Regions from separate parts of the Clostridium sp. Marseille-Q7071 genome, predicted to be linked through region 1. Evidence: predicted binding sites of a transcription regulator. Region 1 holds the regulator's gene; each other region holds the start of a gene.
What was found. Region 1 encodes Rex, which represses fermentation and respiration genes when NADH is low (regulators of the CRP and FNR family bind a similar motif). Its sites were predicted from a motif close to ATTGTTAANNNNTTAACAAT; they were not measured.
Positions count from the first base shown of each region.

Region 2: a site for Rex is predicted at 1,326-1,345, ahead of ACWPW7_RS06070 ((2Fe-2S) ferredoxin domain-containing protein). Genes of this name have one in related genera too.
Region 3: a site for Rex is predicted at 1,979-1,998, ahead of adhE (bifunctional acetaldehyde-CoA/alcohol dehydrogenase). Genes of this name have one in related genera too.

Region 1 covers NZ_CBCOPR010000002.1:4,371-7,661, forward strand. The annotation lists gene ACWPW7_RS22835 (acyl-CoA dehydrogenase) at 1-477, opposite strand, end outside; gene ACWPW7_RS22840 (short-chain-enoyl-CoA hydratase) at 522-1,301, opposite strand; gene ACWPW7_RS22845 (redox-sensing transcriptional repressor Rex) at 1,775-2,413, opposite strand; gene abc-f (ribosomal protection-like ABC-F family protein) at 3,163-3,291, shown strand, end outside.
Region 2 covers NZ_CBCOPR010000001.1:1,276,388-1,279,678, reverse strand. The annotation lists gene ACWPW7_RS06075 ([Fe-Fe] hydrogenase large subunit C-terminal domain-containing protein) at 1-1,040, opposite strand, end outside; gene ACWPW7_RS06070 ((2Fe-2S) ferredoxin domain-containing protein) at 1,040-1,285, opposite strand; gene ACWPW7_RS06065 (GrpB family protein) at 1,478-2,017, opposite strand; gene ACWPW7_RS06060 (GNAT family N-acetyltransferase) at 2,186-2,659, opposite strand; gene ACWPW7_RS06055 (hypothetical protein) at 2,814-3,011, opposite strand; gene ACWPW7_RS06050 (hypothetical protein) at 3,179-3,291, opposite strand, start outside.
Region 3 covers NZ_CBCOPR010000001.1:1,338,493-1,341,783, reverse strand. The annotation lists gene ACWPW7_RS06335 (radical SAM protein) at 85-954, opposite strand; gene yaaA (peroxide stress protein YaaA) at 1,097-1,858, opposite strand; gene adhE (bifunctional acetaldehyde-CoA/alcohol dehydrogenase) at 2,077-3,291, shown strand, end outside.

The DNA of each region.
Region 1 (3,291 bases):
GTTAGTGATGAATATTTTTGAACCATTTAATATATAGTTATCTCCATCTAAGTAAGCTGTTGTTTGTTGTCCAGAAGCATCTGTTCCTGCATTAGGCTCAGTTAAACCAAACGCACCGATTTTTTCTCCTTTAGCTAATGGCACTAAGTACTTTTCTTTTTGAGCTGGAGTTCCAAAAGCATCTATTGGAGCAGCACATAATGAAGTATGAGCTGAAACTATAACTCCTGTAGTTCCGCAAACTCTTGATAATTCTTCTACTGTTATAGCATAAGATATGCTATCTCCACCTGCTCCACCGAATTCAGTAGAAAAAGGGATTCCCATCATATGGTATCTAGCCATTTTTTCTACATTTTCCATTGGAAATCTTTCAGTTACATCTATTTCAGCGGCAATAGGCTTCACTTCATTTTCAGCGAATTCCCTTACCATTTGTTTTACAAATTCTTGTTCCTTAGTTAAAGAAAAATTCATTTCCCATTCCTCCTATAATTTATAAATATCAACGGATTTTATTTCTATTTATTTTTAAAGGCTTTGTCTCTTTTTTCTATGAAAGCTCCCATACCTTCCTTTTGATCCTCTGTACTAAAACAAAGTCCAAATACTTGAGCTTCATACATAAGAGCGTTATCTATGTCCATTTGCATACCTTTATTTATAGCATCTTTGCAAAGCTTAACTGCTATTGGAGCATTGCTTGCAATCTTTTTAGCCATATTAGTTGCTTCTTCAAGTAACTGTTCTGGCTCAACAATTTTATTTACTAATCCAATTCTTAAAGCTTCCTCTGCATTAATTAGGTCTCCTGTGAAAATCAATTCCTTAGCTTTGCCCTCTCCCACAAGTCTAGCTAGTCTTTGAGTCCCTCCAAATCCAGGAGTTATTCCTAATCCAACCTCTGGTTGTCCAAATTTAGCTTTTGATGAAGCTATTCTTATATCTGCGGCCATAGAAAGCTCACAACCTCCACCTAATGCAAATCCGTTAACAGCAGCTATAATTGGTTTTTCTAAAGTTTCTATTCTTCTAAAAACTTTATTTCCTAATATTCCAAACTGTCTTCCCTCAAGTGAATTTAATCCTTTCATTTCAGAAATATCTGCTCCTGCAACGAAAGCTTTTCCTTCTCCTGTTAACACAACAGCATAGATTTCAGCGTCATTTTCAATTAATTCAATAGCATTATCTAATTCTTTTAAAGTTTCTGAATTTAAAGCATTTAAAGCTTTCGGTCTGTTAAGCTTAATAAAAGCAATGTTACCCTCTTTTTCAAGGATAATGTTTTTAAAATCCATAACTCCATCTCCCCATGAATTATTTCTTTTTGTTTCTTGCATAATTTGTTAATATTCTAACAAATTAAAACAAAATGATTGAAGCACTAAACGCCTCAATCACTATTATATTATGTCTTGCAAACTTTTTCAACATAAATCATGAAATTTTTCTAAATATTAAAAATCATAACGGTTATTAAGTTCATATTCAAATTTTATTAAAGATTTATATAAATTCAAAATTAAAATTTTGTATATTTATGTCAAAACATCTATATTTTATATGTATTTTAATTGTTACTTATATATTTAACTCTATTCTAGATTGTTAATTAATCATAATAACTAAAGTTAGATAATTTATAAAAATTACCCCATAAATGAAAAATTGTGGATGAAATTAATCCCTCAGAATTAATTTCCACAATATTTTATAAATATTACTTTAATTTCTTATTTTTCTAAGAAGACTCCACAATTATCAATTAAAATTATTCTTCATCATGTTCATTTAATAAGTAGCTTAAAGTCATTAAACTTTCACTTAGATGAACGTTTTCTACTATTACATCATCAGGTACCTTTAAATCTATTGGCGCAAAGTTCCATATACCTTTTATGCCACTAGTAGTTATTATATCGCACACTCCTTGTGCTCTATCCTTAGGCACACAAATTATAGCTATATCTATTGCATGTTCTTTTATATAACTTTGTAAATCATCTATATCTTCTATTGCTACATCTCTTATCTTTAATCCAATAAGTTTTGGATTTATATCAAATATTGCTTTTAGATCAAAAGACATCTTTTGAAAATAGGTGTAATTAGCAATCGCTTGACCTATATTACCTGCTCCAACAATTATTGTATTATATTGTTTATCTAGACCTAAGATTAATCCTATTTGTGATAAAAGCTCTTTAACATTATATCCATATCCTTGTTGACCGAAGTCACCAAAGCAATTTAGGTCCTGTCTTATTTGCGACGCAGTAAAGCCTATTTTTTCACTTAATTCTTTAGAAGAAATTCTATCCACATCATTATTAGCTAGTTCTTTTAAGTATCTATAGTATTTTGGCATTCTTTTTATAACTGCCATTGATATATTTTTTTTCCTTTCCACTGTAATCAACTCCTATTTAGTTTATATATATTGCAAAGTTAAATATCACCTTTAGCATGTGCGCCTAAGCTAATAATTTGTTGTATACCCTGTCCATTCTACACTTTGTTATTATTTTACCATATTAATTGTAATTTGTTTATATGTATTTTAAAAATAAATTATGTAAATTATATATAAATTATTCATTTTATCGTCATATATTTTTTAAGTTTTATGAAATATTTTTTAATATATTGATAATTATCGTATAAAGAAACAATTATTTAATACTCATATGACAATATTATATATTTTATAACATCACTATATATTATATAACAATACTATATATTATATAACAGCACTATATATTATATAATTAAAATTTCCCTATTGACAATGGTCAATTTATGGGAATTCTTATTTTAGGTAACTCAGAATTCACAATATAAAATTCACAATTATAGTTATTTCTCAGTATTAACTTCCACCCCTGGGGTCTATAATAAAATTATGAATTTTAAACAAAATTAAAATAATGACAAAATCTAAATTTATAACTACTTTCTACATAGACCCTTGAGGTGCAGTAGGATAAAAAACTATCAATATAAAATTGCTAGTCAAAAAATTTATTTAAAGAAATTATTTTATCTAAAAATAATTTCCACCTCAATTGTCAATTGTCCATTCTCAATTCTCCATTGATTAAGTTGGCATTTGATAATTATTCATAGTACAATAATATAGCGAGGATGGTGAAAATTATGATAGTTTTAAGCTGTAATAATATACATAAAAGCTTTGGAATAGATGTGATTTTAAAAAATATAAGTTTCAATATTAATGATGGAGAAAAGGTAGGTCTTATAGGTGCTAATGGTGCAGGTAAATCT
Region 2 (3,291 bases), on a different contig from region 1:
TTTATACTTCTATCTTTAAAAGTACGGATTAAATCCACTAAAGGATTTTTATAATTAATTTCCTTTATGGCTTCTTTTTCTCTTATACTTATATATTTATGCAAATTTTGTATTCTCTTAAAAGGTGTTCCTCCTTGGGCCGTTCCCCCTGGGCCACCTAAACAACTTTCATTACAAATACTTAGTTCAACACAAACATTTTTTAAATTATTATTTTTTAATGATTCCAACAAAGATTTACAATTTTCTATACCATCAACTTTTATTAAATCTATATCTTTTGATAAAGCTGTAGACTTTATAGCACTTAATATCCCTCCCGCTAATGGATAGGAGTTTCCCCTTCTTGAACCATAATTATCTACTTTACTTTCTTTTAAATGATTAAAATCAATGCTTTCTTCACCTATCCATTGAATTAACTCATCAAAGGTTAATACTGCATCAACAATACCTTTATTTTCTTCTAATAATGCTTCATATTTTTTAGATATACAAGGCCCTACAAACACTACAAAGCTATCAGGATGACTTGCTTTTATAGTTTTTCCATGAGCAATCATAGGAGAAACTACAGGAAGTATGTCAGATATTAGCTCAGGATAATATTGCTCTATTAACATAATTACTGAGGGACAACAACTTGTTAAAAATTCTTTTTTATCACTTTCTCTAATAATTTTTTCATAACTTTGGGAAACCAATTCCGCACCTATAGAAACTTCTTCTACAATTTGAAAACCTAGTTTCTTCAATGCAGTAACAATTTTAGGTGAATTTTCAAAAAATCCACGAAAGGCAGGTGCAATTTGTGCAATAACTTTATTACCATTTTTAATTGCTGATTTTATATGCTCTAAATCGGAAAGTACATTTCTAGCATTTTGAGGACAAACTACAAAACAATGACCACAAGCTATGCAGCGTTCCTCTATAATCTTAGCTTGATGATTTTTTACCTCTATAGCTTTTACAGAACAAGTCCTCACACATTTATAATAATTTTTGCAGTTCGCTGGTGAAAAATCCATTACTTGCATTACATCACCTTCTTTGCAATCTCTAAGGTAAAAAACTCTTCAACAAAATTAGGCTCTACTGTATATATATCTGAATCATCAATCATTACCGATACTGCTTTAGTACAATGTCCCAAACAAAATGCTGCTTTTAATTCTACCTTATCTTTTAAATTATTTTCTTCAATTAATCTTTGTAGTTCCTTTATAATTTTGTGAGATCCTTTCAGATAACAGGCACTTCCCACACATACCTTTACAACCATACAATTGCCTCCTATAAATTTTATATTTTAAGTATAGAATTTTGTTAATATTGTGTCAATTTAATTCAGAAAAATTCTAGCTCATAACTTAACCCTATGTTATTCTTAGTTTTTATCATAGTTATATTAAAGTTATATAGTTAAAAGAGGAACTTCTTTCCTCTTTTAATTAAGTAATATTATTAATAAATACTAATTTTCATTCTCTGAAAATTCTTCTTTAGCTTTTTCTAATACCATGCTAATAAACTTGTCCTTTTCATTAGTATATGAATATCTATCATCGCTAAACTTTATAGCTAAGTTTCTTTTTAACTCTGAATACTGATGAATATATTCCTTATGTAAACGAAGGTAATCTCTAAAATATATATGATTTTTCCATATAAGTCCATTTAAAATCTCTATATGCAAATAATGTGTTCTTAGTTCTTCAGTACCCTTAGCAAACATAAGCCTTCCTTCAATACCTGCATTACTTCTATACTGATAACCTATGTTCTCTAATAGTTCTTTAAAACAGTCTACTATATCCAGTGATTCAACAGCTACTGCTATGTCAATAATAGGTTTAGCATCAAGCCCTTCTATTGATGTACTACCTACATGTTGAATATCTAAAACATATTTTCCTATTACTGAGTACAGTAATTTTTCTTCCTTATTATATTCTTCTTCCCATTCATAGGTATATGGAACTAACTTCACAATTCCTCTTTTTAATCCAATCATTCTCAACACCTCATATATTTATTCTCAGAATTTTTCAGCCACTTAACATAATGTTTTATATGCTAATAATAGCATTAACTTTAACATTTATGTAAAAATAAACCTTAAAATATAAGCACTTTAATTAAGTGTACTTGTATTTTAAGGTATCTAAATACTTATTAATATCTATTTTAAATCTTTTATATACCATGCATCACAGGAAAAATGTTCTGTTTGGACAATAGGCTTGTCAAGACTTTTAAAACCATGTTTTTGGTAAAATCTATTTGCAGCTCCCATGTTACTCAAAGTCTCAAGGTAACATTTATCATAATACTTTGATGCAAAATCTAAAGCTATCTTCATAAGATCATTAGCTATTCCTGTTCCTCTACCTTCTTTTAATAAATACATTTTTTGCAGTTCACATATACCCTCAAGGTTTTTCATAGGTGTTATTCCACATCCCCCTAGAATTTCACCATTATTCTCTACAACCCAGTACTCACAATTTTCATCTTTATAAACTTCGGATAAATATGATAATTCTGGATCTGCCCACGCAAGTCCTTCTCTATTTCCTCCAAATTCTATTAAGCAAGTTCTTATAACCTCTTCTATTCTTTTATTATCTTCCTTTTGTATTTTCCTTATAATCATATTTTTACCGCTCCTTTTTTTGTGTTATGAAAGATTATAGCTAATATTTGAAATAAAATCTACTTCACAATTCAAATCTTTTAAATTATTATGGGACGGTTAATTATTAAAAATGTAATTATTGCAAATTAATACTATAAATTTATTCAAATTTCTATATAGCTCTTAAAACTGGAATAATGTTATCACTCTTTTCTCTTAAATCGTTTATAATAAATTCTTCTATAGAAGTTTTATTATTATGTATAAATGTCAATGAATTAAACTCTGGAATAATTTGTTTAGACTTTAATATGTCGTTGTGAAAATTAAATATATCCAATACTTCTTTTTCACTTATTAATAAATTCATTTTAAAGACAAGAGAAAGAAAATTATGATTTCCTTCACTTACTAAATAAGATGGTTCCAAACTCTTAACTAACTTTTCATTATTAGTGTCAATTCCTAACTCTTCAAAGATTTCTTTTTTGATGTTTTCCCTTAAATCTATACAATCTCCTATAATATCTTCTTTATCTATTCCTCCACCTGTAAATTGAAGTTTTCCTGAGCAACTGTATTACTATTCATCTCTCCCAAAACAAGTCTTCCATCTAAAGTTTCGATTAATGCAGATGTAGATATAACTC
Region 3 (3,291 bases), on a different contig from region 1:
TGCATTTAGTTTTTACAATTTTATACTTTTAATACTTTAAAATAGGAGAATAATTTATAAAATTTCTTTGACAATTAATATTTTCTATAACCCTCTTAAAAATTCACTTTTATAACTATTACTATTTTTTAATGCATTATTTATAGTGTTTAATATTTTTTCTTTATCTAAAGGTAATGTTCCCTTTAAACTTACATAATTAGAAGCATGATTACTTCTAAATACAGTATTTTCTACATTTACATTTTCAATAAAAATTTTCATTTCTTCCATAACTTCCTGTGGGTTTAACAACTTAAACTCTCCACTTTGCACTTTATCATATAGCTTTGTATCCGTTTCTATCATCAGTGTTAAAAAACCTAAATAATCAGGATTTATTTGACTTATAACCAGTGCAGATTTTAACCCATGTTCCTCTATATTTTCTTTTCCACCTAATCCAGATATTAGTGTTACTGAAAGCTTAATTTCACAATCCTTAACTTTTTTTCCCGCTATTATGATTTCTTGTGATGTTACACCTTTATTTACTTCCTTTAAGATTTTATCACTGCCACTTTCAATACCTAAATAAACTATTCCAATTCCTAAATCTCTTAATTCCTTTAAATCTTCTATAGATTTAATAAGTATGGATTTTGGAGAGCCATATACCCCTACCCTTTGGCACTCAGGAAAGATCTCTCTTATAGCTTTCAGTATAACTCTAAGTTTTTCCATGGGAATAATAAGTGCATCTCCATCTGCAAGGAAGATTTTTTCTACTTTCTTATATCGATTTCTTGCCATATGTAAATCTTCAATTACTTCCTCTACTGGCCTTATTCTAAAATTCTTTTCTTTATACATACTACAAAAATTGCATTTATTATGAGAACATCCTATAGTAGCCTGAATTATCAAGCTATATGCCTCACTTGGTGGTCTATAAACAGTACCTTCATATCTCATATAAAACTCGCTCCTTATTTGTTACTTAATTAAAATATATAATTGATAATTTAAACTAATAAAGCTTAACATCCTATTATTTTTATGCTCAATATGATTTTAAAATAATCTTAAACTTTTTATTGTTAACTTTATATAATTTCTATCTCGTAAATATCCATGTATCTTTATCACTTAATTTGCTATTAAAAATATATCCATCTGTATCAAAATCTTTTATTTCCTCCACTTTATCGATATGGTTTTTTATAATATAAGAAACCATAAGTCCCCTAGCAGTTTTTGCTTTCATTCCTATTACCTTGTATTGACCATTCCTATTCTCTTTAAAAACTATATTTAAAATTTTATATTCTTCACTCAATTTTTTCAGATTAATACTCTTTGAATATTCTTCTGAAGCAAGATTAACAATAGCCTTTTCATTATGATTTTTAATTTCTTCCTGCAATACAGATGTTATTTTTTCACCCCAAAATTTATACAAATTATCTCCATAAGAATTTTTTAACTTTGTACTCATTTCTAGTCTATATTCTTTTATTAAATCTAAGGGTTTAAGTATACCATAGAGACCAGATATAATTCTTAAATGATCCTGTGCAAACTCTATTTCTTTTTCTGAGAAATCTACAGGATTCATGGATTTATAAACTTGTCCATTGTAAGCAAATATTGCTTGCTTAGCTTTATTACTTTCTTTAAATTTATTAAATCTTTCTATATTTAAGTCAGCAATATTTTTGCTCACTTTCATTAATTTCATAATATCGTAAGAATTCATTGTTTTTAGCTCTTCTATAAGCTCATTGCATTGAACTAAGAACTTTGGCTTTGTAGATTTCTCCAACATTAAAGTTGAATCAAAATTTAATGACTTTGCTGGAGATATTATTGTTATCATTTTCATCACCTCAATAATAATTATACTAAAAATTATATAAATCTCTAATATTTTTTAAATCTTTATATTACATTTAGATCAATTAACTTTTTTTACTTTTTATACATTTGTCGAAAATATATTGATATTATTTTAACAAAATATATTGCATTTTTCTTCCCATATGCTACAATATAATTAGTTAAAAAAATAACAAACTATTTTTGGGGGTAATTTACATGAGTAAAACAGAAAACCTAAATACTACTGAAGACAAAAATTTAGAGGTTAAGACTCCTAGTACACAAGAATCTATAGATTTATTAGTAAATAGAGCTAGAAAAGCTTATAATGAATTCTTAAATCTTAACCAAGAACAAATAGATAATATAGTAAAAAAAATGACCTTAGCTGCTCTTGCAGATCATAGAAAGTTAGCTAAAATGGCTGTTGACGAAACCGGAATGGGCATATATGAAGACAAAATAACTAAAAATATTTTTGCGTCTGAATATGTATATCATAGCATAAAAAAGATGAAAACTGTTGGAATTATAAATGATAATGATGAAGAAGATTGTATGGATGTTGCTGAACCTATCGGTGTTATAGCAGGTGTTACCCCTACTACAAATCCTACATCCACAACAATTTTCAAATCTCTTATTTCTATAAAAACTAGAAATCCTATAATTTTTAGTTTCCATCCTAGAGCTCAACAATGTAGTGCTGAAGCAGCAAGAATAGTTAGAGATGCCGCAATAGAAGCTGGAGCACCTGAGAACTGCATTCAATGGATTGAAACACCATCAATTGAAGCTTCTCAAATGCTAATGAATCATTCTGGCGTTGATATGATTTTAGCAACAGGTGGACCAGGAATGGTTAAATCAGCTTATTCCACTGGCAAACCTGCTTTAGGCGTTGGGGCTGGAAATGTTCCATGTTATATTGAAAAAACAGCAAATTTAAAAAGGGCAGTTAACGACTTAGTTATGAGTAAATCCTTTGATAATGGTACAATTTGTGCTTCCGAGCAAGCAGTTATAATTGATAGAGATGTTTCAGAAGAAGTTATTCAACTTTTAAAAGAATATAATTGTCATATACTTAACAAAGATGAAATGGATAAATTGGAAAAACTAGCAATAAACCCAAAATCTTGTTCTATGAATGCCGAGATAGTTGGCCAGCCAGCAACAAAGATTGCTAAAATGATATCAATTGACATTCCACAAACTACCAAAATATTGATAACTCCATTGGAAGGAATAGGACCAAAATATCCACTTTCAAGAGAAAAGTTAAGCCCAATACTATCAATGTATATTGTAGATAGTACTGAGGAAGGAATTAAAAAATGTGAAGAAATGATAGAGTTTGGTGGACTAGGTCACTCTGCTGTAATTCATACATCAAATGAAAAAGTTATAGAGGAATTCTCAAAAAGAGTT